Paracoccus pantotrophus: one gene and its partner. The protein of the gene in region 1 interacts with the protein of each later gene in a pairwise test. Links are inferred from orthologs where the notes say so. Each region holds a gene or a part of one and is shown in the gene's direction. Other genes may lie near its edges. The genes, in order: rho and nusG.

The links.
Region 2: the proteins of rho (region 1) and nusG interact in binary tests that used the Escherichia coli proteins (3 or more experiments, as listed by UniProt). The link is inferred for Paracoccus pantotrophus from one-to-one orthologs.

What each region holds. Positions count from the first base shown.
Region 1 is NZ_CP044426.1:2,175,595-2,188,136, reverse strand. What follows is about bases 3,751-6,612. They hold rho (transcription termination factor Rho), read left to right. Parts: upstream 3,751-4,476; coding sequence 4,477-5,748; downstream 5,749-6,612. Other genes in these bases: mnmE (tRNA uridine-5-carboxymethylaminomethyl(34) synthesis GTPase MnmE), read left to right, coding at 5,765-6,612; ESD82_RS21325 (CopD family protein), read left to right, coding at 3,905-4,351. In the rest of the region: ESD82_RS21335 (hybrid-cluster NAD(P)-dependent oxidoreductase), read right to left, coding at 1,003-2,079; ESD82_RS21330 (aromatic ring-hydroxylating oxygenase subunit alpha), read right to left, coding at 2,079-3,317; more of mnmE, read left to right, coding at 6,613-7,024; tRNA uridine-5-carboxymethylaminomethyl(34) synthesis enzyme MnmG, read left to right, coding at 7,033-8,892; 16S rRNA (guanine(527)-N(7))-methyltransferase RsmG, read left to right, coding at 8,892-9,473; ESD82_RS21300 (ParA family protein), read left to right, coding at 9,466-10,242; ESD82_RS21295 (ParB/RepB/Spo0J family partition protein), read left to right, coding at 10,252-11,130; ESD82_RS21290 (nucleotide exchange factor GrpE), read right to left, coding at 11,242-11,784; heat-inducible transcriptional repressor HrcA, read right to left, coding at 11,792-12,542. UniProt on the Escherichia coli protein: Facilitates transcription termination by a mechanism that involves Rho binding to the nascent RNA, activation of Rho's RNA-dependent ATPase activity, and release of the mRNA from the DNA template.
Region 2 is NZ_CP044426.1:1,545,115-1,554,380, reverse strand. The notes cover bases 5,277-8,240. They hold nusG (transcription termination/antitermination protein NusG), read left to right. Parts: upstream 5,277-6,470; coding sequence 6,471-7,010; downstream 7,011-8,240. Other genes in these bases: rplA (50S ribosomal protein L1), read left to right, coding at 7,568-8,240; rplK (50S ribosomal protein L11), read left to right, coding at 7,112-7,564; secE (preprotein translocase subunit SecE), read left to right, coding at 6,081-6,275; ESD82_RS18160 (hypothetical protein), read left to right, coding at 5,277-6,001. Also shown: tuf (elongation factor Tu), read left to right, coding at 1-177; YghX family hydrolase, read left to right, coding at 429-1,319; ESD82_RS18185 (VOC family protein), read left to right, coding at 1,371-1,763; ESD82_RS18180 (GFA family protein), read left to right, coding at 1,760-2,173; ESD82_RS18175 (CatB-related O-acetyltransferase), read left to right, coding at 2,398-3,051; ESD82_RS18170 (ABC transporter ATP-binding protein), read left to right, coding at 3,109-4,950; more of ESD82_RS18160, read left to right, coding at 5,126-5,276; more of rplA, read left to right, coding at 8,241-8,266; rplJ (50S ribosomal protein L10), read left to right, coding at 8,524-9,039; rplL (50S ribosomal protein L7/L12), read left to right, coding at 9,107-9,266. UniProt on the Escherichia coli protein: Part of the processive rRNA transcription and antitermination complex (rrnTAC). The complex forms an RNA-chaperone ring around the RNA exit tunnel of RNA polymerase (RNAP).

The sequences.
Region 1 (12,542 bases):
GGGCCGGATCGGCGCATAGTAATCGGCCACCGAGGCGGTGCGGGTAAAGCGCGGGTCCACCACGATCAGCCGGGCGCCGCGCGTGGCCTTGGCTTCGGTCACCCATTTGAATCCGCAGGGATGGGCTTCGGCGGCATTGCCGCCCATGACGACCACGAGGTCGGTATTCTTGATGTCGGTCCAGGAGTTGGTCATCGCTCCACGGCCAAATGTCGGGCCCAAACTGGACACCGTGGGGCCGTGTCAGACGCGCGCCTGGTTGTCGAATCCGACGATCCCCATGGATCTGACCACCTTGTAGGTCAGCCATGCGGTTTCATTGGTGGTGGCCGAGGCCGCCAGGTAGCCGGTGGTGGTCCAGCGGTTGACGGGCACGCCGTCGTCGTTGGTCAGCACCATGTTGGCATCGCGGTCATCCTTGAGCGCGCGGGCGATCTTGTCCAGCGCCTCTTCCCAGGAGATCTCCTCGAAGCTGGCCGCGCCGGGCCGGCGGATGCGCGGCGTGGTCAGGCGCGTCTCGGCATTGACGAAGTCCTTGAGCGCCGCGCCTTTCGGGCAAAGCGTGCCGCGATTGGTCGGATGGTCGGCATCGCCCTCGATATGGACGACCCTGGCCTCTTCGCCGGCCTTCAGGTCGCCGTCGGAATAGATGATGACGCCGCAGGCGACCGAGCAATAGGGGCAGGTATTGCGCGTCTCGGTCGTCGAGGCCAGCTTGAAGGCACGCACATGCGCCTGTTCCGCCGCCTCCGCCCCGCCGAAGCCCATGGCCCCCAGCGATGTCGCCGCGACACCCGCACCCGCCAGTTTCAGGAAACCGCGCCGCGAGAGGTCGATATTCATCGTGCCCTCCTTTTGCCTGTCGTAGAGATAGGTACCGGGTCAGGATCACCCGGTATGGTAGTTCTGTCAAGCGCGGCAGGACAAGGGGCGGAACCTTTCGGCCCGCCCCTTTTCCCAGAAAAACCGGGGGTTTTTGCCATGCTGTGACCGTGGTGCCGGTCAGACCTCGACCGAGACCGCCCCGATCGGATGCGAGCAGCAGGCCAGGATATAGCCCTCCTCGATATCCTCGTCGGTGATGCCGCCGTTATGGACCATATGCACTTCGCCGGCGGTCTTGCGAATCTTGCAGGTGCCGCACAGGCCGAAGGTGCAGCCCGAAGGGATGTTCAGCCCATTGGCCTTGGCCACCGCCAGCACCGTGTCGGTCTCGTTGCATTTCGCCACCACGCCCGAACTTTCGAAGGTGATCTGGGCGGCGCTGTCCTCGTCCGGGACCACGTCGTCCAGCACCGGGGCCTCGGCCTCGGTGCGGATCGGGGCGCCGAAGCTTTCCTGGTGATAATGGTCCATGTCGAAGCCCAGCGCGATCAGCATGTCGCGCACCGCCTGCATGAAGGGCTCGGGCCCGCAGCAGAACACCTCGCGCTCAAGGTAGTCCGGGGCCATCAGGCCCAGCATGATCTGGTTCAGCCGGCCGCGATAGCCGTGCCAGGTGCGGAACGGGTCGGAGTCCTCGACCGTGAAGCGCAATTGCAGCCCCGGCACCCGGTCGGCCATGCCTTCCAGCCGCTGGCGGAAGATGATCTCGCTAGGGCTGCACGCGGCATGGACGAAGACGATGTCCGGCATCTCTCCCGAATCCCAGGCCCAGGTGGTCATCGACATTACCGGGGTGATGCCCGAACCGGCCGAGATGAACAGGTATTTCGGCGCCTCGTGCCGGACGAAGGAAAAAATCCCCGCCGGCCCGAAGGCCTTGAGCCGCATGCCCGGCCGCAGGTGGTCGATCATCCAGCGCCCGCCGACGCTGCCCGGCTGCGCCTTGACCGTGACCGAGATGGACAGCGGCCGCGACGGGCTGGAGCTGATCGTATAGGTGCGCTGCACGTTGCCGCCCGGAACCGGCAGGTCCAGGGTGACGAACTGGCCGGGCTGATAATCGAACCAGGCCCCCGAAGGCGCGCGGAAGGTAAAGGTGGCGGTGTCCGAGGTCTCGGGCACCACCATCACGCATTCCAGCGGCTCGTCGTCCTTCCACGGCTTGTCGCCGAATGCCTTGACCAAGACCGCCATTATTCCGCCGCCATGGCCGGACGCGGCGACAGGCGATCCAGCATCTGCCGCACATACCAGTCGACGAAATGGATCACGCCCTCTTCCTGGTGGGGCGAATAGGGGCCGGGCTCATAGGCCGGGGACAGGATGCCCTTCTGGTTCTCCTCGACCACGCGGCGGTCCTCGTCATTGGTGGCCAGCCAGACCTCGGTCAGCTTCTGCAGGTCGTAGTCGACACCCTCGACCGCATCCTTGTGGACCAGCCATTTCGAGGTCACCTCGGTCTCGGTGGGCGAGATCGGCAGCAGGCGGAAGACGATGGCATGGTCGGGCAGGAAGTGGTTCCAGCTGGACGGGAAGTGATAGAACATCAGGCTGCCGGCGTCGTTCCACGGGATCGTGCCCATGCGCCGGTTCACCGCCGCCTTGGTGGACATGGTGAAGCTTTCGGCATTGTTCAGCAGCGGCACGCGGGCGAAGCGCCATTGCATCCCCGGCTCGTTCACGAAGCGCGCGGGCAGGCCGGCCTGGTCGCAGCGGTTCCAATGCGCCAGGATCTCGGGCGAGGCGGCGTTGGGCCCCTCCATCACCGTCATCAGCGGGTTGTCGGAATAGGTCCGGCACAGCGAGGGATGGCTGCCGCCGCAATGGTAGCATTCGCGGTTGTTCTCGATCACCAGCTTCCAGTTGCCCTTCTCGACGATGGTCGAGGTGAAGGCGACCTTGGCGTTTGCGAGGTCGCTGGCGCCGACGTAATCACGCAGATAACCGCCCAGCGGCTCGAAATCCGGCGGGTTGTCGGCCAGGCAGATGAACACCATGCCGCCCTCGGTCCGGCAATGGACCGGCTTGAGGCTGTATTTCGAGGCATCGAAATCCGGCCCCATGTCGCGGGCGAACAGCAGTTTGCCGTCGAGGTCGTAGGTCCATTGGTGATAGGGACAGACCAGCTTGGGCGAGCTGCCGTTCTGCTTGGGGCACAGCCGCTGGCCGCGATGGCGGCAGACGTTGTGGAAGGCACGGATCTGGCCGTCGGCGCCGCACACGATCACCACCGGATACTGCCCGATCTGCAAGGTGGCGTGGTTGCCGGTCTTGGGAATGTCGCAGGAAGGGATGGCGAACACCCATTCGCGATACCAGAGATTCTCCAGATCGGCCTGGTAGACGCCCTGGTCGCAATAGAGGTCGCGGCTGAGCGAGAAGTTCTTTCGCCGGTTGGCGAGCTGGTCCAGGATTTCGGCTGTGTTCAGCATGGCTTGATTCCGTCACAAGGGGCGTCCTTGGCAAAGCATTGCACCGCTTTGGCGGGTCGCAATTCGCCAAATGCGACGCCCGGATGACGCAAACGCACCTCGGGCGCTTTTGCGTAGCCCCGAGCCCCGCCTCCAGAGACAGGCAGGCCCCGAAAGGGGTCATTCGGAAGCGGCTGCCACGCCGCCAGCAAGCGCGGGTATAAGCCTGGGGATAAACGGCCGCGACTCGGGAGGTCGAATCTGTGGAGATCGCGCGGCCTTTTCCATGTCTACGGATCGCCGCTTGGGACAGAGCAGGAACGGAGCCGGCTTCTCCACATGTCCATAACCGGCTGCAAACCACCCACAAGCTGTGGAAAAGAAAAATTTTCACAAACTTATCCACAGGTGGTTTTTGCTTATCATGCTGTTTGTGATGGAATTTTTCGTTAACAAATCGTTAACGGTGTTTTTTTCCCCAAGCGCCGCGGTCTGGGGAAGGTCAAGGCGGAGCCGGGATTTCCAGTCATCCACAGGCCCAACAACATCATCATCCTTATCTTTATCTTCATTTCTTTTTGATAGAGAGAGGACGGCGGAGGTGTACCATGAACGATTTCCTGCCCCTTGCTTACCCCTGGATCAAAGCGTTGCATGTCATGGCGGTGCTTTCCTGGATGGCGGGGCTGTTTTACCTGCCGCGGCTGTTCGTCTATCACGCGGAACGCGGCCATATCGGGCAAGAGCCAGCGCAATCCTTCCAGATCATGGAGGACAAGCTGCTGCGGCTGATCATGAATCCGGCGATGATCGTGACCTGGATCGCCGGCCTTGCGCTGGTGCTGACGCCGGGAATCGTGGACTGGACGATGATCTGGCCCTGGACCAAGGCAGCCGGCGTGCTGGGCATGACCTGGTTTCACATGTGGCTGGCCGGCCAGCGCAAGGCGCTGCTGCAGGGCCGGGGCCTGAGCGGGCGGCGCTATCGGATGATGAACGAGGTGCCGACGTTGCTGATGGTCCTGATCGTGCTGTCGGTGATCGTGAAATTCTAGAAGAATTGACTCGCGCGCGGATTATGCCTATGTGACGCGGCATCCGCCGTCCGGCGGATTTTTCCTGACACAGTTTCCTGCGCGGGCCGATCATGCGTCGGGCAGCGCGCGCCCATAGGCTAGATATGACCGAAGAACGTCTCAACCTGTCCGATCTCAAGGCCAAGAGCCCGGCCGATCTGCTGGCCATGGCCGAGGAATGGGAGATCGAGAACGCCTCGACCATGCGCAAGGGCGAGATGATGTTCTCGATCCTCAAGGAACATGCCGAGGAGGGCTTCGAGATCGGCGGCGACGGCGTGCTGGAGGTGGTCCAGGACGGTTTCGGTTTCCTGCGCTCGCCCGAGGCGAACTACCTGCCGGGTCCTGACGACATCTATGTCAGCCCCGACATGATCCGCCAGCACAGCCTGCGCACCGGCGACACGGTCGAGGGCGTGATCCGCGCGCCGGGCGAGAATGAGCGTTATTTCGCCCTGACCAAGGTCGAGAAGATCAATTTCGAGAATCCCGAAAAGGCCCGCCACAAGGTCGCCTTCGACAACCTGACGCCGCTTTACCCCAATGAGCGGCTGAAGATGGAGATCGAGGATCCGACCATCAAGGACCGTTCCGCCCGGATCATCGACCTGGTGGCGCCGATCGGCAAGGGCCAGCGTTCGCTGATCGTGGCGCCGCCACGCACCGGCAAGACCGTGCTGCTGCAAAACATCGCCCATTCGATCGAGAAGAACCATCCAGAGTGCTATCTGATCGTGCTGCTGATCGACGAGCGGCCGGAAGAGGTGACGGACATGCAGCGTTCGGTGAAGGGCGAGGTCATTTCCTCGACCTTCGACGAACCCGCCAGCCGCCATGTCGCCGTTTCGGAAATGGTGATCGAAAAGGCCAAGCGCCTGGTCGAGCATAAACGAGATGTTGTTATCCTTCTGGATTCTATCACAAGACTTGGTAGGGCCTTCAACACCGTGGTGCCCAGTTCGGGCAAGGTGCTGACCGGCGGCGTCGATGCGAATGCCTTGCAGCGTCCGAAGCGGTTCTTTGGCGCGGCGCGCAACATCGAGGAAGGCGGTTCGCTGACCATCATCGCCACGGCGCTGATCGATACCGGCTCGCGCATGGACGAGGTGATCTTCGAGGAATTCAAGGGCACCGGCAACAGCGAGATCGTTCTGGACCGCAAGGTGGCCGACAAGCGCGTGTTCCCGGCGATGGACATCCTCAAGTCCGGCACCCGCAAGGAAGAACTGCTGGTGGATGCCAAGGATCTGCAAAAGACCTATCTGCTGCGGCGCATCCTGAACCCGATGGGAACCACGGATGCGATCGAATTCCTGATCTCGAAGCTGAAGCAGACCAAGACCAACAGCGAATTCTTCGATTCGATGAACGCCTGACGGCGCGGAGGATGCGGTGGATACGATCTTTGCCGAGGCCACCCCGCCCGGCCGAGGGGGGGTTTCCGTCGTCCGCCTGAGCGGACCGAAGGCGCGTGCGGTCTTGGAATCCTTGGCCGGACCAGTGGCGACGCCGCGCATGGCGGCGCTGCGGGCGCTGCGGGACGGAGAGGATCTGATTGACCGCGCGTTGGTCATCTGGTTCGAGGAAGGCCACAGCTTTACGGGTGAGGAAGTGGCCGAAATGCATCTGCACGGTGCGCCGGTCATTGCCAACAGGCTGGCGCAGGCGCTTCTGGCCCGGGGATTGCGAAGGGCCGAGGCAGGAGAGTTCAGCAAGCGGGCCTTTCTCAATGGCCGCATGGACCTGGCTGAAGCCGAAGGGTTGGCCGATCTGCTTTCCGCTGAGACGGAAGCACAGCGAAAGCTGGCAATGCGGGCAACAGAAGGGGAACTGGGTCGAAAGGCCGATGAACTGCGCGCCAAGTTGGTTCGTGCCGGGGCCCTGATCGAAGCCAGCATCGATTTCGCCGATGAGGAGGTGCCCGAGGAGGTTCCGGCAGAGGCGCTGGATTTGATCGAGGCGGTTCGTAGCGATATCCGGCTGATGCTGGCAGGCTATCCGGCGACCGAACGGTTGCGGCAAGGTTATGTCGTGGCGATAATCGGGCCGCCGAACGCCGGGAAATCGACGCTTCTGAATCGCATCGGCCAGCGCGACATCGCCCTGGTTTCCGAGATCGCGGGGACGACGCGGGATATTCTGGAACTTCATACCGATCTGCGCGGCTTGCCGGTGACCTTCCTGGATACGGCCGGGTTGCGCGAAAGCAGTGATCCCGTGGAGGCCATGGGGGTTGCGCGGGGGGTGCAGAAAGCGGCCGAGGCCGACTTGCGCATCCACCTTTCGGTTGATGGGCTTGCCGGCGAAGCCGCGAAGGAGGACGATATCATCGTTCGTGCCAAGGCAGATCTTGGGCGAGGCGCAGGAATATCGATCTCGGGCCTGACCGGGGAAGGGGTCGCGGAATTGCTGGATCTGGTCTATGATCGCCTGCGAGTCAGGGCGGCAGCGTCCGGGCTGGTGGGACACAAGAGGCAGGCGGAAGCCTTGCAGCGCGCCCTGGCAGCCCTTGAAGTCGAGTATAGCACCGCACCGGAGTTTCTTGCCGAAGCCTTGCGGCAAGCGGCACAAGCTTTGGCGATGATGGTTGGGCGGGTGGGGGCCGAGGATTATCTGGACGAGATCTTCAGTTCCTTCTGTATCGGAAAATAGGGTTTCACGTGAAACAATTCGACGTAATCGTGATTGGTGGAGGCCATGCCGGTTTGGAAGCCGCCATGGCTGCTGCGCGCATGGGCGCGGAAACCGCGCTGATAACGCTGAATCGCGATGATCTGGGTACGATGTCCTGCAATCCCGCGATTGGCGGGTTGGGAAAAGGCCACCTGGTGCGTGAAATCGATGCGCTTGACGGTGTCATGGGAAGACTGGCCGATGCCGCCGGCATCCAGTTCCGGCTGCTGAATCGCCGCAAGGGGCCTGCTGTGCAGGGACCGCGCGCACAAGCTGACCGCAAGATCTATCGAGCCGCTGCGGCGCGGGTCATGGCCGGGCAGGCCGGCTTGTCCCTGGTGCTTGGCGAAGCAGCCGAATTGCTGCATGAACAGGCCGAGTTGCGCGGTTTGCGGCTGGCCGATGGCACAGAATTGCAGGCCCGGCAGATCATCCTGACCACGGGAACCTTTCTTAACGGGTTGATTCACATAGGCGATGTGACCCGTCCCGCCGGCCGTTGGGGCGGGCCGGCATCGGTGCAGCTTGCTGCATCGCTTCGCCCGCTCAACCTACCGCTGGGTCGACTGAAAACGGGCACTCCCCCGCGCATTCTTCGCAGCAGCATCGACTGGGAAAGCCTGGATCAGCAACCGGGCGACGATGAGCCGACAATGTTCTCCTATCTGTCCTCGGGCCCGAAGATACGGCAGATCAGCTGCGCGATTACCCATACGAATCCAGAAACCCACGGGATCATCCGCGACAACCTGGCCCGTTCGGCGATGTATGGCGGCCGCATTGATGGGGTGGGGCCTCGCTACTGCCCATCGATCGAAGACAAGATCGTCCGCTTTGCCCAGAAGGATTCGCACCAGATTTTCCTGGAGCCGGAAGGTTTGGACAGTGATCTGGTCTATCCCAATGGCATTTCGACATCCTTGCCCGAAGATGTCCAGCTGGCCTATGTCCGGTCGATCCGCGGCCTGGAAGCGGCTGAAATCGTGCAGCCCGGCTATGCGGTGGAATATGACTATGTCGATCCGCGGGCGCTGACGCCGACGCTGGAAACCAAGGCCCTGTCGGGGCTGTTCCTTGCCGGACAAATCAACGGCACGACCGGCTATGAGGAGGCCGCAGCGCAAGGCTTGGTGGCGGGCCTCAATGCCGCGCTGAAAGCGCAAGGCCGAGAGATGCTGCATTTCTCCCGTTCTCAAAGCTACATCGGAGTGATGATCGACGATCTTACCACCCGAGGCGTCAGTGAACCTTACCGGATGTTTACTTCCCGCGCAGAATTTCGCCTTTCTCTGCGGGCGGATAATGCAGACCAGCGCCTGACCCCGCTGGGGATTGAGATCGGCTGCGTGGGGCAAGCGCGCCAGCAGGCGTTCTCCGAAAAGATGCGGCGCTATTCCGCGGCGCGGATTCGGGCCGAATCCGTAAGCCTTACCCCTACGGAACTTTCCCGAGCCGGGATCGAGGTGCGGCAAGATGGTGTTAGGCGCAGCCTGTTCGCGCTGCTTGCTCAGCAGGAAATACCGCAAGATCAAGTTCTTGCACTGGACGACGAGCTTTCTTCGTACGACCCGGCCACTATTGCGCAACTGGCAGCGGATGCGCTCTATCATCAATACATGGACCGCCAGGGCAAAGATGCCGAACTGTTGCGCAAGGAAGAGTCCGTGGTCATTCCGGCCGAGTTCGACTATGATGCGCTTTCGGGCCTGTCAAATGAACTCAAATCCAAGCTGAACAGATATCGGCCCGGAACCCTCGCCGCGGCCGCGGGGATCGAGGGCATGACTCCCGCGGCCTTGACGCTGATTCTCGCCGTGATCCGCATTGGTGCCCGGAAAACCGCGTGATGGGTGTTTCACGTGAAACAGAGCGTCTTGCTGCCTATGTGGGGTTGCTGCGGAAATGGAACCCGGCGATCAACCTGATCGCACCGTCCACGGTAGAGCAGATCGAGACCCGGCATATCGCGGACAGCTTGCAATTGGCCGAGATTGCTGAAAATTCTCCGGGAAATTGGGTCGATCTGGGCAGCGGTGGCGGATTTCCCGGTGTCGTGATGGCGATCATGCGGCCTGAGCTGCAATTGACCATGGTGGAAAGCGACCAACGCAAGGCTGCCTTCTTGCGCAATGTGCTGCGTGAGCTGGCGCTGCCGCATGCGCGAGTGCTGTGCAAGCGCATCGAGGCCGTGGATAGGCTTGATGCTGCCAATATCAGCGCAAGGGCCCTTGCCCCGCTTCCTCAGCTCATGGCATATGTGGACCGGCACCTGAGCGCATCTGGAACGGCATGGCTCATGAAGGGCCGAAACTGGCAGGACGAGGTCGCTCAGGCGCGAACCGATTGGAAATTCGAACTAAAGCCCCATCAAAGCACGACTGACCCTGACGCGGCCATTCTGGAAATTACGGAAGTTCGCCATGCATGAGACACGCATCATTGCCGTTGCAAACCAGAAGGGCGGCGTGGGAAAGACCACCACGGCGATCAATCTTGGCGCTGCCCTGGCCGAGCAAGGCCAGCGGGTCGCGATCATAGATCTTGATCCGCAAGGCAACGCTTCGACAGGACTTGGGGTGGCGCTGGAGGATCGGGTTCTGACCTCTTACGATCTGCTGACCGGCGAGCAGGCGTTATCCGAGACCCTGCGCGACACGGCGATCGCCAACCTTCGTCTTGTCCCATCCAATCGGGATCTGGCCTCGGCAGATTTCGAACTGTCCAATCGTTCCGGCCGGACCCAGCTCCTGCGGCGAAAGCTGACGGTTCCTGCGGAGCTGGACTATATCCTGATCGATTGCCCGCCGGCGCTTGGCCTTCTGACCGTCAATGCCATGGTAGCTTCGGACAGCGTCCTGGTGCCGCTGCAAGCCGAATTCTATGCGCTGGAGGGGCTTTCGCAACTGCTGATGACCGTGCGCGAGGTTCGCCAGACCGCCAATCCCGACCTGCGGATCGAGGGCGTGTTGCTGACCATGGCGGATAATCGCAACAACCTGTCGCAGCAGGTCGAGGCAGATGCGCGCAACACCCTTTCCGGGCTGGTCTATCGCACGGTGATTCCGCGCAATGTCCGGCTGTCCGAGGCGCCGTCCCATGCCATGCCGGTGCTGCAATACGATCCGAACTCCAAGGGAAGCCACGCCTATCGCGAATTGGCTGCCGAGTTCCTGTCCCGTCAATTCGCGACCGCCTGAGGAGGAATTATGGCAGAGAACAAGCTTGAAAAGCGCGGTCTGGGTCGTGGCCTTTCGGCCCTGATGGCCGATGTCGACCTGATTCCATCCGAACGTCCGGCCCCGCGGCAGATCCTTCCGGTCGAGCAGCTGACCCCCAACCCCGACCAGCCGCGCCGCAGCTTCGCCCCCGAGGCCTTGCAGGAACTGGCCGATTCGCTGAGGACGCGCGGCATGTTGCAGCCGCTGATCGTCCGCCCGCACCCGTCGGATCGCGGCCTTTACCAGATCGTTGCCGGTGAACGGCGCTGGCGCGCTGCGCAGATTGCCCAGCTTCACGAGGTGCCGGTCATCGTCCGCGACCTCGACGATACCGAGGTGCTGGAGGTCGCCATCGTCGAGAATATCCAGCGCGCCGACCTGAATGCCATCGAGGAGGCGGCATCCTATCGCCAGCTTATGGACCGTTTCGGCCATACCCAGGAAAAGCTGGCGGAGGCGCTGAACAAGAGCCGCAGCCATATCGCCAACCTGTTGCGCTTGCTGAACCTGCCGGAACAGGTCCAGGCTTGGCTCAAGGAAGGCAAGCTGACCGCCGGACATGCCCGCGCCCTGATCACCGCGGCCAATCCGGTCGAACTGGCGCGGAAGGTGATCGAAAAGAACCTCTCGGTGCGCGAGACCGAGGATCTGGTGCGCCGCCAGGCCGAAGGCGCCCGGACGCAAAAGCCCCGCAATCCCAGGCACGAAAAGGATGCCGACACCCGTGCGCTCGAAGGCGATTTGACCGCACATCTGAAAATGAAGGTGGCGATCAACCATGCCGGGGTCGATGGCGGCCAGGTCGTCATCACCTATCGCGACCTGGATCAGCTTGATCGGCTGTGCCAGATTCTTGCCGGCAACTGACCACAATATCTGGTATATCACAGCGTCAGCACGCCTAGACTTGCTATACTTGGCCAGAAAAAACCCCGGAGTCTCCTCCGGGGTTCGGCGCTTTCCGACGACGTAATCGGCTCAGCTTGCGGGGGTGGAGCTGACGCCCACCTTGGCTGGGCGCAACAGCCGGTCATGCAGCATGAAGCCGTTATCCATGACCTGGATGATGTTTCCCGCCATGGTGCCGGGAACCGGCGCTTCGAACATGGCCTCGTGCTGCTGGGGATCGAATTTCTCGCCCAGGGTCGGGGTGATGACCTTGATGCCGTGCTTGGCAAAGACGTTGTTCAGTTCGCGCAGGGTCAGCTCGACACCCTCGATCAGGGCCGCCGCCGCGGTGCGCTGCTCGTCGCCCGCGGCATCCAGCGCGCGGGTCAGGGCGTCATGCACCGGCAGCAGGTCGCGCGCCAGGCGCGAGCCGCCGTATTGCTCGGCATCTCGGCGATCCTTCTCGGCCCGCTTGCGGGCATTCTCGGCATCGGCCAGTGCCCGCATGAAGCGGTCGCGGTATTCATCCCGCTCGGCGATCAGCGCCTCGACATCGGGCGAGGGGGTCTCATCGGCCGGCGGGTCGATGATCTCCTCATCCAGCGGGCTGCCGTTCGGGTTTTCCTTCGTCATGTCCTCATCATCCTTTCCGGCCCGAAATCAACCGGCCGACAAGCTGCGCAGTATAGTCCACGATCGGCACGATGCGGCCATAGTTCAGCCGCGTCGGACCGATGACGCCGACCGCGCCAACAATCTTTCGGTCGGCATTCATATAGGGCGAAACGACGAGAGAGGAACCGGAAAGTGAAAAAAGCTTGTTCTCGGAGCCGATGAAAATGCGCACGCCCTCGCCCTGCTCGGCCAGTTCCAGGAATTCGGCGATGTCGCGCTTGCGCTCCAGGTCGTCGAACAGGCTGCGGATTCGGTCCAGATCGGCCAGTTCATGCGCCAGAAGATTGGCGCGGCCGCGCACGATCAGCCGCGGATCGCTGCTTTCCCCCTCCCACAGCGCCAGGCCCGAGGACACCAGCGCCGCGGCGATGCTGTCCAGCTTTTGCCGGCTCGCCTCGATTTCCTGCGCGACGCTGCGCCGCAATTCCGCCAGGGTGCGACCTTCCGCCACGGCATTCAGGAAATTCGCTGCCTCGCGCATCGAACTGGCGGTATGGCCGGGCGGGGGGGTAAAGACCCGGTTCTCGACCCGGCCGTCGGCAAAGACCAGCACCACCAGCGCCCGGTCGGGGGCCAGGCTGACGAATTCGATGTGCCGGACCGGTGCCTCCTGCTTGGGCATCAGCACCAGCGAGGCGCCCTGGGTCAGCGCCGACAGCGCGGTGCTGATCCGGTCCAGCATGACGCCGGTATTGCCGCTGTCGTCGCCCAGCGTC
Region 2 (9,266 bases), 640 kb from region 1 along the record:
GACGTGACCGGGACGGTGAAGCTTCCCGAGGGCACCGAGATGGTGATGCCGGGCGACAACCTGAAGTTCACGGTGGAGCTGATCGCGCCGATCGCGATGGAGGAGAAGCTGCGCTTCGCCATCCGCGAGGGCGGCCGCACGGTCGGCGCCGGCGTGGTGTCGAAGATCCTGAAGTGATCTGGCGGGGGCGGCGGCCCTGCGCCGCTGCCCCGCCCGGGATCATCGGGTGATCCCGCGAGGGATATCGCGATGAGGGGCCGCTCCGCAGGGGGCGGCCTTTCTGCTTGCCGCGGCGCGGCAGCCGGGGCGCTGCCCCGGACCCCGGGATATTTCGGCAAGAAAGAAGCAAGGCAAAGCGGACGCGCGGGAGAGGGGCCGGAGAGGGTTTTTCATGCTATCCTTGCGCCAGCAGGCAAAGGGAGAGGACGATGACCGAACGCAGGAAGGCTTCCGATTTCCATCCCCGCATCCTCGAGATCTTCGACGGCTATGTGCATGGGCGCATCGGCAAGCGGGAGTTCATGGTGCAGGCGGCGCAATTCGCCACCGCCGGGATGAGCGCCGCGGCGATCTTCGAGGCGCTGCGGCCAAATTACGCCCTGGCCCAGCAGGTACCGCCCGACGACCCCGCCATCGCGACCCAGGCCGTGAGCTATGACAGCCCCGCGGGCAATGGCCGCATCAGCGGGCTGATGGCGCGGCCGGCCGGGGCGCAGGGCAAGCTGCCCGCCGTGCTGGTGGTGCACGAGAACCGCGGGCTGAACCCCTATATCGAGGATGTCGTGCGTCGCCTGGGCAAGGCGGGCTACCTGGCCTTCGGGCCGGACGGGTTGAGCCCGCTTGGCGGCTATCCCGGCAATGACGAGCAGGGGCGCGAGATGCAGGCCGGCCTCGACCCGGTGAAGCTGATGGAGGATTTCTTTGCCGCCCATGAATTCCTGCGCGACCATGCCGATTCGACCGGCAAGGTCGGCGCGGTCGGCTTCTGCTATGGCGGCGGGGTCTGCAACGCGCTGGCGGTGGCCTATCCCGAACTGGCCGCCTCGGTACCCTTCTACGGCCGCCAGCCCCGTCCCGAGGAAGTGGCGCAGATCCAGGCGCCGCTGATGCTGCATTATGCCGAGCACGACGAGCGCGTGAACGAGGGCTGGCCGGCCTATGAGGCGGCGCTGAAGGAGCATGGCAAGGAATACCAGGCCTTTTTCTATCCCGGCACCCAGCACGGCTTCCACAATGACACAACGCCGCGCTACGACGAGGCGGCGGCGGAACTGGCCTGGCAGCGGACGCTGGATTTCTTCGCCGCAAAGCTCTCCTGACGCGAATTGTCAGCAGGACGGGGCGATCCTTGCCGGGAAAGGAGATTTCGCATGATCGACCATATCGGATTTCCCGTCTCGGACCTGGCCCGCTCGCGCGCTTTCTACGACCGGGCGCTGGTGCCGCTGGGCATCGGGCTGCTGATGGAGGTGACCGAAGAGATGACCGGCGGCCATGGCGCGCATCTGGGCTATGGCCGCGAGGGCAAGCCGTTCTTCTGGATCGGCAGCGGCCGGTCTGCCGGTCCGGGCACTCATGTCGCCTTTGCCGCGCCCGACCGGGCGACGGTGGACGCCTTTCATGCCGCCGCGCTGGCCGCGGGCGGGCAGGACAACGGTGCGCCGGGGCTGCGGCCGGAATACCATCCCGGCTATTATGGCGCCTTCGTGCTCGACCCTGACGGCAACAATATCGAGGCCGTCCACCACGGAGAGCCGGCATGACCGCCTATCACGGCTCCTGTTTCTGCGGCGCCGTCCGCTTCGAGGCCGAGGGCGACCTGTCGCAAGGCACCATGCGCTGCAATTGCAGCTTCTGCCGCAAGATGCGCTATTGGGAGATGCGGTTGCCCGACCCGGAACGCTTCCGCATCACCCATGGCGCCGAGATGCTGGCCGAGACCCCGCGCCGGCAGCAGGACGGTGTGGACATGCACCATATGTTCTGCGCCCGCTGCGGGACGAGGCTGTGGACTGAGGGCAACCTGGAAGAGATGGGCGGCCGCTTCGTCCAGGTCTGCGTCAGTGCGCTGGACGATGTGTCCGAGGCCGAGCTGATCGCCGCCCCGGTCTTCTATGCCGACGGCGCGCATGACGCCTGGTGGAACCCCGCACCCGAGACCCGGCACCTGTGACCGCAGGCCGCGCGCCGCATGCGCTTTCTCCGTTTTCCAAATACTCCGGGGGAGCCCCGCAGGGGCGGGGGCGGAGCCCCCCGGCGCCAGCGTATCCAGGCCCGACTGCCGCCCGGTTGCCTCGGCGGCGAAATCCCGCTATGGTGCCTGCCGCAGCAGAGGAGAACGGTGTCATGGACAGCTCGCAAATCTGACCTTTCACGGACGGATTGAAGAGGATTCCCATGACTGCCCACTTCCTTGATGCGGCTTTGCCCCATCCCATGCGCTTTCCCGACGGCACTCTGAACCGGGGGCTGGTGCATCTGAACCGGGTGATCGACCATCCGAATATCGAGATCGGCGATTTCACCTATGCCAGCAGCTTCGACCCGCCGGACGACTGGGCGGCGCGGCTGGCGCCCTATACCTATGCCGGCGCGCCCGAGCGGCTGGTGATCGGGCGGTTCTGCCAGATCGCCGACCGGGTGCGGATCGTCACCGCCTCGGCCAATCATCCGATGGCCGGGATCTCGACCTATCCCTTCGCGATCTTCGACCATGCGCGGGTCGGCGATTACATCGACCAGATCAGCGGCTTGCCGGATACGGTGATCGGCCACGATGTCTGGATCGGCGACGGCGCCACCATCCTGCCGGGCGCGCGGATCGGCAGCGGCGTCATCATCGGCGCCGGCGCGGTGGTCGGGGGCGTGGTGCCGGATTACGCGGTGGTCGCGGGCAATCCCGGTCGTGTCATAAGGCTGCGCTTCGACGATGCCACCATCGCCCGGCTCATGGCGTTGCAATGGTGGCACTGGCCCGTGGCGCGGATCGCCCGCGCCACCGCCGCGCTGGCCCGTGCCGATGTCGCGGCGCTTGAGGAACTGGCCGCCTGAGGCGGCGCGACGAAACGAACCGGGCAAGCGCCCGGACTGATGCGAATGAGGTCTGTCATGTTCAGCTGGTTCGAGCGCCGGCTTGATCCCTATCCCGCCGATCCGCCGCGCATGCCGCCGCAGGGGCTGTGGCGGTTCATCCTGCATTTCTCGCGCGGGGCCGAGGGCTACATGCTGTCGATGGCCGCCTGCTCGGCGATGATCGCCGTGGCCGAGGTGGTGCTGTTCGGCTATCTGGGCGAGCTGGTGAACCGGCTGGCCGGCGCCGATCGCGAGAATTTCTGGGCGGTCGAGGGCAACCGGCTGATCCTGATGGGCGCGATCCTGGTGATCGGCCTGCCGCTGCTGCAGGTGCTGTTCTCGCTCTTGATGCACCAGACGCTGATGGGCAATTTCCCGCAGCGCATCCGCTGGCAGGCGCATCGCTATCTGCTGCGCCAGTCGATGAGCTATTTCCAGGACGAGTTCGCCGGCCGCATCGCCACCAAGCTGATGCAGACCGCACTGGCGGTGCGCGAAGTGGCGATGAAGTTCATGGACGTGCTGGTCTATGTCGGGGTCTATTTCATCGGCGCGCTGATCCTGGCCGCCTCGACCGACGGCTGGCTGGCATTGCCCTTTGCCGGCTGGGGCATCCTCTACGGGCTTCTGCTGTGGTGGCTGATCCCGCGCATCGGCCGCATCAGCGAGGCGCAGGCCGATGCCCGCGCGGTGATGACCGGCCGGGTGGTGGACAGCTATACCAACATCTCGACGGTCAAGCTGTTCTCGCATTCATCGCGCGAGGAAGCCTATGTCCGCGAAAGCATGGACGGTTTCCTGCAGACGGTGCATGGGCAGATGCGGCTGGCCTCGATCCAGAACATCCTGCTGTCCACGCTGAACTCGCTCCTGACCTTCTCGGTCACGGTGCTGGGCCTGTGGCTGTGGGTCGGCGGCAAGATCGAGGTCGGCGCGGTCGCCGTGGCCATCCCGCTGGCGCTTCGGCTGGGCAACATGTCGCATTGGATCATGTGGGAATTCGCCGGGCTCTTCGAGAATATCGGCACGGTGCGCGACGGCATCGGCTCGCTGTCCTTGCCGCGCATGGTGACGGATGCGCGCGGTGCGCGCCCGCTTTCGGTGCCCGAGGGGCGGGTCGAGTTCGACCGCGTCACCTTCCGCTATGGCGAGGCGGCGCGGCCCGGCCGCGGCGCGGTGCTGGACGACCTGAGCCTGGCCATCGCGCCGGGCGAGCGGATCGGGCTGGTCGGGCGCTCGGGCGCGGGCAAGTCGACGCTGGTGAACCTGATGCTGCGCTTCCACGACCTGGAATCGGGCCGCATCCTGATCGACGGCCAAGACATCGCGCAGGTCACGCAGGAAAGCCTGCGCGCCGCCATCGGCGTGGTGACGCAGGACACCTCGCTCTTGCACCGCTCGATCCGCGACAATATCGCTTATGGCCGGCCGGACGCGTCCGAGGCCGAGATCCTGCGCGCCGCCGAACTGGCCGAGGCGGATTTCATCGCCGGCCTGACCGATTCGCAGGGCCGGCGCGGGCTTGACGCCCATGTCGGCGAACGCGGGGTCAAGCTGTCGGGCGGCCAGCGCCAGCGCATCGCCATCGCGCGGGTGCTGCTGAAGGACGCGCCGATCCTGGTGCTGGACGAGGCGACCAGCGCCCTGGACAGCGAGGTCGAGGCGGCGATCCAGTCGCAGCTCGACATGCTGATGCAAGGCAAGACGGTGATCGCCATCGCGCATCGGCTGTCGACCATCGCGCGCATGGACCGGCTGGTGGTGATGGAGCAGGGCCGCATCGTCGAGCAGGGCACGCATGAGGCGCTGCTGGCGCGCGGCGGCATCTATGCCGGCCTCTGGGCGCGGCAGTCCGGCGGGTTTCTTGAGGCCGAGTGATCTTCCCTCTTGAACCCCGCCCGGACCTGCCGTAATCAGCAGCGCGGCCTAGGGGTATAGCTCAGTTGGTAGAGCATCGGTCTCCAAAACCGAGGGTCGGGGGTTCGAGTCCCTCTGCCCCTGCCAGCCGCTTCCCGTGTCAAGCCGCGTGCCTTCCGATCCCTGCCGAGATCCCATGGCGCTGAGCATACATCTGGGGGCGCACAAGACCGCCTCGACCCATCTGCAATTTTCCCTGCGCCAGGTGCGCGACCGGCTGCTTGGCGCCGGGCTGGCCTATGTCGATCCGGCCATGCTGCGCGGTCAGCCGCTGTCGCTTTCTGCCGTCCTGGCTCAGGGCATCGGCGGGCGGGACCAGGACTCCGCCCGGCGGATGCTGCTGGACATGCGGCAGGGCTGCCGCGATCTGCTGATCTCGGAAGAAAACATCCTGGGCATGACCCATCGCAGCCGGCTGTTTTCCCGGCGCGGCGAGATCTATCCCCGCGCGGCGCAGCGGCTGCGGCATGTCATCGCCCTGGCGGGCGGCGGGCCTGCGGTGGTGTATCTGTCGCTGCGCGACCCCGCCTCCTTCAACGTCTCGGCCTTCGCGCTCCAGGTTGCCGGCGGCAAGGAGATCGACATCCATTCCTATCTGGGCGGCCGCGACCCGGCGCGCTCGGCCTGGGCGGGGCTGGTCGGACGGTTGGCGGCGGTCGAGGGGGTCTCGCGCATCGTGCTGTGGCGCTACGAGGATTATCCGGCGCTACGCCCGCGGCTGCTTGAACGGCTGCTGCCCGCCGGCCTTGCGGCCGAGGTGCCCGACCCGCCGCCCGCCAATGTCAGCCTGACCCAGGCCGGCTACGACTGGCTGCTGCGCCGCGCCGCCTCGGGCGACGGCATCGACCAGCGGATCCTGGCGCGGCGCGCGCGCGAGCGTTTCCAGCCCGCCTCGGGCCATGCCCGGCTGCGCCTGCTGGATGACGAGACCCATGCCCGTTCGGCCTGGAACTATGCGCAGGACATCGCCGCCCTGCGCGCCATGCCGGGGGTCGAGTTCCTGGAGCCGTGATCGCCCCCCGCTCAGATCGGCGCTTGAAATGCCGGCCGGTGCAGGCTATCTGACCCGCTGCAAGACCGAAGGAAAATCCATGGCCAATCCCGTCCAGTTCATCAGCCAGGTCCGTGCCGAGCTTGGCAAGATCACCTGGCCCACGCGCCGCGAGGTGGTGACGACCACGATCATGGTCTTCATCATGGCGACGCTGGCCTCGATCTTCTTCTTCCTCGTGGACCTGCTGATCAAGACCGGGCTTTCGGTCGTGATCAACCTGGTCGGCAGCTGAGGGCTTGCATTGAGGGGCAGGGGGCGTTATGTCCGCCCGACCTGCCCGTGATACGGCGTGCATCGATTCGGTCGTGCGCGCCGATTTCAATTTGGCCGGCGCCTGCGGCATGTGCCCAAGGGTGGGTCGGGGCGGGTAAGGAATTCAATGGGTTGGCCTTGGCCTGCCCGGAAGGAAACAGGGGTCGATCGAGACATGGCAAAGCGTTGGTATTCGGTCAGCGTCCTGTCGAACTTTGAAAAGAAGGTCGCCGAGGCGATTCGCCAGGCCGTTGTCGAAAAGGGCCTGGAAGACGAGATCGACGAGGTGCTGGTCCCGACCGAGGAAGTGATCGAGATCCGCCGCGGCAAGAAGGTCACCTCCGAGCGCCGCTTCATGCCCGGCTATGTGCTGGTGCGCATGGAACTGTCGGACAAGACCTATCACCTGGTGAACTCGATCAACCGCGTGACCGGTTTCCTGGGTGCCCAGGGCAAGCCGATGCCGATGCGCGACGACGAGGTCAACGCGATCCTGCATCGCACCGGCGAGGGCGGGGCCGAGGTCGCGCCGCGCAACCTGATCCGGTTCGATGTGGGCGAAAAGGTGAACGTGACCGACGGGCCCTTCGAGGGCTTCTCGGGCATGGTCGAGGAAGTGGACGAGGCCGCGAACCGCATCAAGGTCACGGTGTCCATCTTTGGCCGCCCGACGCCGGTGGAACTGGAATTCACGCAGGTCGCCAAGACCGCGTGATCGTCTGCGGGAGGCGCCGGCCCTTCGGGGCGCAGCCGTACCGCTAAGTCGGCCCCATCGGTCCAATAACGGGCGGGGCGTGATGATAAGGAGAGGGCCAGATGGCCAAGAAAGTTGTCGGCAGCCTCAAGCTGCAAATCAAGGCGGGTCAGGCGAACCCGTCCCCGCCCGTCGGCCCGGCCCTGGGTCAGCGCGGCATCAACATCATGGAATTCTGCAAGGCGTTCAACGCCAAGACGCAGGAGATGGAGCAGGGCGCCCCTGTTCCGGTCGTGATCACCTATTACGCCGACAAGTCCTTCACCTTCGAGACCAAGACGCCCCCGGCCTCGTTCCTGCTGAAGAAGGCCGCCGGCCTGAAGCCGGTCGGCAAGCGCAACCGCGCCAAGGGTTCGGAAAAGCCCGGCCGCCAGGTCGCCGGCACCGTGACCGCCAAGCAGGTCCGCGAGATCGCCGAAGCCAAGATGAAGGATCTGTCCGCCAACGACATCGAGGCCGCGATGCAGATCATCCTGGGCTCGGCGCGTTCGATCGGCATCGAGGTGAAAGGCTAAGCCATGGCTAAACTGTCGAAAAAGCAAGCCGCCGCCCGCGCCGCCTTTGCCGGCAAGGCGAATCTTCCCGTCGAGGAAGCCGTCAAGCTGGTCAAGGAGAACGCCAGCGCGAAATTCGACGAGACCGTCGAGATCGCGATGAACCTGGGCGTCGATCCCCGCCACGCCGACCAGATGGTCCGCGGCGTCGTGACCCTGCCCAACGGCACCGGCAAGGATGTGCGCGTCGCCGTCTTCGCCCGCGGCCCCAAGGCTGACGAGGCGAAGGCCGCCGGCGCCGAGATCGTCGGTGCGGAAGACCTGATGGAGACGATCCAGTCGGGCAAGATCGAGTTCGATCGCTGCATCGCCACGCCGGACATGATGCCGCTGGTCGGCCGTCTGGGCAAGATCCTGGGTCCGCGCAACCTGATGCCGAACCCCAAGGTCGGCACGGTGACGATGGACGTGAAGGCCGCCGTCGAGGCCGCCAAGGGCGGCGAGGTCCAGTTCAAGGCCGAGAAGGCGGGCGTGGTCCATGCCGGTGTCGGCAAGGCCTCGTTCGATGCCGAGAAGCTGGCCGAGAACATCCGCGCCTTCGTGGATGCGGTGAACCGGGCCAAGCCGTCGGGCGCCAAGGGTACCTATGTCAAGAAGGTCTCGATCAGCTCGACCATGGGTCCGGGCGTGTCGCTGGACCTGTCTTCGGCGGTCGCGCAGTAAGCGCGCAAGAATTTCGCCGGCACCCTGCAACAGGGTCCGGCGAATGGCGGGGCAGCGATGCCCCGTCCTGTCCGAGACGGAGGGTGCCGACCCGATACGCTATCTGGCCGGCTTAATCGTCCTTCCTGAGATGGGATCAAGACCATTTTCCGAAGGTTTCTTCGGGGGATCTTGGGACCGTCACGGACCCATCCGGTCGCTGTTCGGGCGGCTGGAAAGTGAGAGCCGGGGGGAAACCCCCAACTTGGAGTGAAACCGTGGATAGAGCGCAAAAAGAACAGGTGGTCGAAGAACTCGGCCAGATCTTTGAAGCCTCTGGCGTCGTGGTGGTTGCCCGCTACGAGGGAATGACGGTTGCCCAGATGCAGGACCTGCGCGCGCAGATGCGCGAAGCCGGCGGGTCCGTTCGCGTTGCCAAGAACAGGCTCGCCAAGATCGCCCTGGATGGGAAGCCTTGCGCAAGCATCGCCGACTATCTGACGGGTATGACCGTGCTCGCCTATTCCGAAGACCCGGTGGCTGCCGCCAAGGTCGCGGATAAATACGCCAAGGGGAACGACAAGTTCGTGATCCTGGGCGGTGCGATGGGCGACACGGCGCTTGACCCGGCCGGTGTGAAGGCCGTGGCCCAGATGCCGTCGCGCGAGGAGCTTATCGCTTCGATCGTGGCCTGCATCGGTGCCCCTGCTTCCAACATCGCGGGCGCGATCGGCGCACCTGCCAGCAACATCGCGGGCATCCTCTCGACTCTGGAAGAGCGCGAGGCCGCCTGAGGCAATCCCCATTCCGTCGTGGGGTTGAAACCCCGACGTTGGAACACTTAATGGAAAGAACGGAAAAATGGCTGATCTGAAGAAACTCGCCGAAGAAATCGTGGGCCTGACCCTGCTGGAAGCCCAGGAACTGAAGAACATCCTGAAAGACGAATACGGCATCGAGCCCGCCGCCGGCGGCGCCGTGATGGTTGCCGGCCCGGCCGCTGGCCCGGCTGAAGCCGCCG